Regions from separate parts of the Clostridium sp. CM038 genome, predicted to be linked through region 2. Evidence: a T-box and tRNA genes for the amino acid it is inferred to sense, from the RefSeq annotation. Region 2 holds a T-box; the other holds one or more tRNA genes.

Region 1 (3,675 bases), 1.9 Mb from region 2:
AAAACATCTAATACATTCATGCATATTCCATTTAGGATTTAATATGTCTCCTTTTAGTACCATCTCAATCGCCGCAGGCTTCTCTGGACATACCTCAGCACACCTTCCACACCCTATGCATTTTTCTTTAATTAGGGTTGGGTTTGGTGCTATCATTTCTCTTAGAAAATTAGTTACCCCTGGGTTTATAAAATAAAAGTTACCTCCCTTCCTACATAGTTTAAAATCTTTTGCTTTCATAGATTCTAAGTCTTCACCAAGTATGTTTATATCCTTTGAAAGTACTACTCCCCATTTGCTATCATATGCTTCTTTTAAAACAGGTGTATCCAAAGGATCATCGTAACCTATAAGTCTAACGGCAGTGGAATCCACAGCTGTTAAGCTCTGTCCCATAATTAAAGTATTCATTTTATATGGCTGTCCACTTTTAGGTCCATTACCTTCCATAGCAATTATACCGTCTAAAATAGCAAAATTAGTCCCAACGGCCGTATTCAAATCCAAAAGCATCTTGCAAAAATTATTTGCATCAGGCATTCTTGTATGCCAAGTTGCTTTTTGCGTTCCTGGTATACAACCAAATTGATTTTTTACAGCTCCTGTATAATAGGCCATAGCATGTGTTTTAAGTTTTGGCAGTGATATAACAACGTCTGCCTCATAAGCAGCTTTAGAGATATTCCAAGATTTACATAAAATAGAATTATCTAATTTAATATGTACTGACTCTTTAAAATCCTCAAAAGTAACTCCGTATTTATCAGCAACCTCCATAAGACCAGATTTTTCTGCTGCTTTTCTTGAATCTCCGAAGCCAGGCGAATCACCAAAGCTAATGTAACTAGAATATTCCCTAATAACTCTAATTACTGCTTCAAAAACAGCATAATGAGTTACTACTGGCGATCCTTTACTCTCAACACTTAACATATTAGGCTTTAAAAGTACTTTACTGTTTTTTGGTATTAATTGTTTCAAAAATTGGTGTCCACCCAATAATTCAAATCCCTCTCGCAACTCTTTTTCTACTAAATCGACATCATATTCCGTACATTTTAAAAGTGCAACATTTTCCATAATACTTTCTCCTTTAATAATTAAATTACTCACAAATTAAGTAATTCTTATTTTTTAATTCTTTTATAATACACTCTATAATCTCTTCATTATCCGCTTTTATAGTATGTAAGTGTATTCCTTTAGTTAACGAGGATAATGGCTTGGCACTAAATTCTTTAAACTTTCTTGTGAATTTCTCAATATCCATAATTGTCTTTATCATGAGCATTGCTCTTATTTCACCGTATAAAGAGTGTTCTACTGTTACATCCTCTACTATACCCCCAAATTTTACAATGCATTCAAGCTCATTATATATATCGTCTCTTGTGTGTGAAACTGCAATTACCCGCCTTACATAATTACTTTCTTCTTTAGGTATTAAATAACCTTCTGAAGTCGCAATTATATTTACACCTTCTGCCCTTATAATTGCAATATCTTTTACTATAACTTGTCTTGTAACCCCTAGTTTCTCTGCTAAAAAGTTACCTTTACATGTAATATTGTCTTTAAATAATTTGTTTTTAATATATCCTCTTCTTTCCTTTGAATCCATTCTTTCCTCCCAATATTTGTATTTAATTATATTCTATCACTCTTTATGTATTATTAGAAATACTTTATAACATATAAATGATTTTAAATTAAAAGCATCCTTTTTTATAAGTATATTTATCTAATATATACTTTTACTGTGATAAATCAAAAAAAGAAACTATATATTAGTTTCTTAATTTCTATCATCACATTCTTTTAATAAATCTAATTCTATATCACCTGTTATATTATTATTATGATGATTTTTCACTAAAAATAAAATTCTATCGTTGTAACCATACTTCCTTAATAAACTATATCCTATATCTCCATGATTATAATAAATATTAACATTTTTATTTTTCTTATATGTTCTAATTTTTCCATTTGTCACCTTGTGAATTATAACCATTATAGCTTTATCTATTGGATTCATACTATTATATATTTTACCTATATCATGAAGCAATGCAACCTTTATCAAATCATTTGATTCTAACTTTCTTTGATTACAAGTTAATTTTACATCCCTAGCTACATTTATACAGTGTTTTTGCTCATAAGTAGGTAATTGGTTTAATAATTGTAATTCATAAGTTTCTAAATGCATTTTAAGAAACTCTAAATCTTCATCATTAATCTTCGAAACCATTGACCTGTAAAACTGCTTTACTCTATATAGTGACATCATAAAGTTCCTTTCATATTTCATATTATTGCTTTTATATTGTAATACATCTTACCTAATAAATCTATAATTAAATCATTTCCTTTTGAAATGTCGTTAAGGACTAATTTTTAACGAAATAAAAAACAGCCCATATTTGGACTGTTTTTTGGTGGAGATAAAGGGAATCGAACCCTTGACCCCCTGCGTGCAAGGCAGGTGCTCTCCCAGCTGAGCTATATCCCCACATATGGTGGACCTTCAGGGACTCGAACCCCGGACCGACCGGTTATGAGCCGGTAGCTCTAACCAGCTGAGCTAAAGATCCATGTATTGACCTGGCGACAACCTACTCTTCCACAAGGTCACCCCTGCAGTACCATCGGCGCATTGAAGCTTAACCTTCGTGTTCGGTATGGGAACGGGTGTTACCTTCATGCCATAATCACCAGATTTATAAGGCATTAACCTTACAATTAAAGTATACCAAGCTATTGTTAACTTGTCAATATACTTTATGAGATATTCTCTCAAAATTGCACAGTGAATTAATCTTCTTCCTTTGTCAGAAGCTTAGTTTCTTTCTTACGAAAGAAATAATTTCTGCGAAAGAAGTATATCGCATTACTTTTAATTATATATTTAGGTCAAGCCCTCGACTTATTAGTATTAGTCAGCTGAACATGTTACCATGCTTACACCTCTAACCTATCAACCTGGTGGTCTTCCAGGAGTCTTACTAACACCGCACTTACGTGCGAGTTATGGGAAATCTCATCTCAGGGTGGGCTTCACGCTTAGATGCTTTCAGCGTTTATCCCTTCCAAACATAGCTACCCAGCGATGCCACTGGCGTGACAACTGGTGCACCAGAGGTTTGTCCATCCCGGTCCTCTCGTACTAAGGACAGCTCCCTTCAAATTTCCTACGCCCGCGACGGATAGGGACCGAACTGTCTCACGACGTTCTGAACCCAGCTCGCGTGCCGCTTTAATGGGCGAACAGCCCAACCCTTGGGACCTACTTCAGCCCCAGGATGCGACGAGCCGACATCGAGGTGCCAAACCTCCCCGTCGATGTGGACTCTTGGGGGAGATCAGCCTGTTATCCCCGAGGTAGCTTTTATCCGTTGAGCGATGGCCCTCCCACGAGGTACCACCGGATCACTAAGCCCGACTTTCGTCCCTGCTCCACTTGTAAGTGTCGCAGTCAGGCTCCCTTCTGCCTTTGCACTCTTCGCGCGATTTCCAACCGCGCTGAGGGAACCTTTGGGCGCCTCCGTTACTTTTTTGGAGGCGACCGCCCCAGTCAAACTGCCCACCTAACAATGTCCTGTGACCAGATTCATGGCCTCCAGTTAGAACCTCAGTACTGTCAGGGTGGTATCCCAAGGATGACTCCACACA
Region 2 (3,675 bases):
TTACAAATTTGAGCTCTCCTATCTTCGTCAACCTTAAGAGTTACTATTTCATCTGCTATCACTATTCCTTCTAACACCTCAATAAAATGTATTATTTTTCCAGAAATATCTTTTTGGCAATCGTATACTTTTGCTTTAAAATTATCATTAAAAATTATTCCCTTATCTCCAATTTGCCCTCCCATTTCTGCATAGAAAGGAGTATCTTCGGTTACAATAATCCCTTTTGAACCCTTTGAAAGGTCCGTAACATGCTCTTCGCCACTAATTAAAAATTTAGCCTTAGATTCCAATTGTATTTTATCATATCCATCAAATTTTGTTTCTATATTTTTAGGAATTAAGTTCATTGAACTTTCTCCACTGCCCATATAATTTGACTGTACTCTAGCAGCTCTTGCCCTTTGCTTTTGACTTTGCATTGCAGCATTAAATCCTTCTAAATCAATTTTTATACCAGCATCGCTAAGTATTTCTTCTGTAAGCTCATATGGAAAACCATAGGTATCGTATAATTTAAAAGCTTTATCTCCACCTAAAATTTTATTGTTATTTTTTTGAAGCTCTTCTATGTAAACTTTTAAAATATCCATACCAGAATCTATAGTTTCTAAAAATCTTTCCTCTTCAATTTTTATAACTTTCTTAATATAGGATGATTTTTCTTTTAATTCTGGGTATGCTTTAGAGGAGTTTTCAATAACAGTATCGCAAAGTTCACTTAAAAAAGTATTTTTAATTCCAATTAACCTACCATGCCTTGCCGCACGCCTTAGTAGTCGCCTAAGAACATAACCTCTTCCCTCATTAGACGGAAGTACACCATCACTTATCATAAAGGTTGTGCTTCTAACATGGTCTGTTATAACTTTTAAAGATATCGACTCATTACAGCTATCGCCACATTTCACGCCTGAAATTCTTGAAACTTCTTCTAAAATATTTTTTATAGTATCTACTTCAAATATACTATCTGTGCCTTGCATTATGCCAGCTATTCTCTCGAGACCCATACCTGTATCTATATTAGGATTTTTTAATTTGTTGTAGTTACCATGCTCATCCTTATTAAATTGAGTGAACACTAAATTCCAAAATTCTATTACTCTATCTTCATTGCCTGCCTTAATAAACTCTTCTTCCGTTTTTATTTGGCCGAGTTCTACATTTCTATCGAAGTGTATTTCTGAACTCGGTCCACAAGGTCCTTGACCTATTTCCCAAAAATTTTCTTCTTTTCCTAATCTAAAAATACGTGAAGGATCAACATCAGTATTTTTAATCCATACATCAAAAGCCTCATCATCCTCTAAATATATAGTTATATATAAATTTTCTTTTGGTATTTTCAAAACCTCTGTTGCATATTCCCAAGCCCATGGTATAACCTCTTTTTTGAAATAATCACCAAAAGAAAAATTTCCAAGCATTTCAAAGAAAGTGCCATGTCTTGATGTCTTTCCTACATTCTCAATATCTCCTGTCCTAATACATTTTTGACAATTAGTTATTCTAGTATTAGGTGGTGTTTTAATTCCTGTAAAATATGGTTTAAGTGGTTGCATACCCGCATTTACAAGCAATAAACTGCTGTCATTCTTAGGTACTAGAGGAAAACTTTCTAGTCTAAGATGCTCTTTACCTTCAAAAAAATTTAGAAACGATTCCCTAATTTCATTTAATCCTAATTTTTCCATAATATCTCCTCCGATTGTTTATAGACTGTGTTAACACGATCTATTTATGCTAATTTTATATATAGAATTTTAAAATTCATAATTTTCTAAAATATAAAAAAAAACCTTCACTTCCCTAAAGCAAGGGACGAAAGTTTTCCGCGTTACCACCCTAATTATATCACTATATAATTAATAACAATTAATTACACTGCAATATCTCTCAACAAAATAAGGTTCAAAGACAGCTTCAATATGGCTATCAAGAAGTTTTCACCCTCCACTTCCTCTCTAAATGACTAACTATATTTACTAATTCTTATCATTACCTGATATTAACTTATATATACTATAGTACATTTTACCTTAATACTTCAAGATATGCAAATTATAAATAAAAATATATTGCTTATTCCTAGAATAGATAATAGTTTAAGTCCTCATATATAACTTTTATCACTACTCCTAGTGGCACTGCTAGTATCATACCTAAAATCCCTCCAACCTTCCCACCTATAACCAACAATAATATTACTGTTAATGGGTGCATACTTATACTATCTCCAATTATTTTTGGTGACAATATACTTCCTTCGATTTGTTGAAGTGCAAATAGCCACAACGCTGTATATAAAGCTATTTTTGGAGAGTCAAGCAGAGCTATTAAAATGATAGGTATTACCCCAAATATAGGTCCAAAGTAAGGTATTATATTAAAAATTCCATTTATCAATGAGAGCATCAAAGGAAAATCAACTTTCATAAACATTAATATCAAAAATGTAGCAATGGTTATAATTCCACATAAGATAAATTGACTTATAATATACCTTCCTAATACTTTATCAATATCCGCTATGATTCTCTTTATTATATTTCTGCTCTCTGGTGGAAAAACTATCAATGCCTTATTTATCATATTTTCACTATCGCATAAAAAGTAATATACTATTAAAGGCGAAACCATGTAAGTTAATATATTCTCACCGATGCCCATGATAGAATCTAATATTTTATCAAATATTAGAAGTATTTGAGCATTTGATTTTTGGTATATAGTAGTCATAATACTACTCATGACTCTGCTTCTATTTAATACTTTTATTTTCATATTTGCATTAATTAAATATTTTTGCAAATCATTTATTGCCTTATTTATGTCTAAACTTTCTCTAAATATTGATGGAATTACCACTATAAACGTTAATAATACTAAACTTAATAAACCGACTATTATTAAACAAGCAGAAGCTTTTTTATTTACTCCTTTTCTAATTAAAAGCATATATAATGGTTTTAGTATATATGCCACAATGAAAGAAATAAAGACTAAATTTATTAATTGTTTAACAATAGGGATTTTTATTAACATAAAGAGTACAACTACAAAAATAATAATACTGAGAATCGTAATAGCTAACTTCTTTTTGCTAATTTTTTTCATCGGCTTTTCCCTCCACAAAGAAGTTATGTGGCATACTTTTAAAACATGATTCATCAAAATTGGGAATGTAGAGAATATTTTCTTCTCCAAGTATTAGTTCATTTATTAGCATTATTCTTTTCCCTCTAAGTAAATTTGTAATAAATCCAGAAGACACTATAATTCCTTTTATTTCAAATGTATCACATGAAAAAGTAATATCCTCCACCATACCAAATACATTGCTACATTTATCTATTACATCCATATTAATAAAGCTATGTAAACATAGATATTTATTTTTCTCTACTTTTTTAACTACCATATGCTTATTAAAATATATGATGTCTTCTTTTAATACACTTAAATTTTTATGGAAAAGTTTATAAGGAGATATTACAAATCCGATTACCTTTCCTTTATTAAAATCCATTAACAAATCTCTGATAAACCCAATTTTCTTGCCATCCATACTAACAACATTCATAAATATAAAATCTCTGCTTTTAAACATATTATCTCCTAAATGAAAAAAATTTAATTATTATTTATTTATAGTTATATTCTCCAAATAAT

What was found. The T-box of region 2 lies ahead of alaS (alanine--tRNA ligase). A T-box ahead of a tRNA ligase gene usually reads a tRNA of that ligase, here a tRNA-Ala.
Region 1: it encodes a tRNA-Ala, which carries the amino acid that the T-box ahead of alaS (alanine--tRNA ligase) is inferred to sense. The anticodon was not compared.

Annotation. Positions count from the first base shown of each region.
Region 1 is NZ_CM143651.1:4,038,135-4,041,809, reverse strand. Features, by position in the region: gene ACWJKS_RS18735 (DUF362 domain-containing protein) at 1-1,080, opposite strand, end outside; gene ACWJKS_RS18730 (transcription repressor NadR) at 1,106-1,621, opposite strand; gene ACWJKS_RS18725 (HDIG domain-containing metalloprotein) at 1,796-2,293, opposite strand; tRNA gene ACWJKS_RS18720 (tRNA-Ala) at 2,440-2,515, opposite strand; tRNA gene ACWJKS_RS18715 (tRNA-Ile) at 2,521-2,597, opposite strand; rRNA gene rrf (5S ribosomal RNA) at 2,606-2,722, opposite strand; rRNA gene ACWJKS_RS18705 (23S ribosomal RNA) at 2,913-3,675, opposite strand, start outside.
Region 2 is NZ_CM143651.1:2,150,542-2,154,216, forward strand. Features, by position in the region: gene alaS (alanine--tRNA ligase) at 1-1,697, opposite strand, end outside; T-box leader at 1,818-2,011, opposite strand; gene ACWJKS_RS09925 (AI-2E family transporter) at 2,092-3,120, opposite strand; gene ACWJKS_RS09930 (PRC-barrel domain-containing protein) at 3,107-3,613, opposite strand.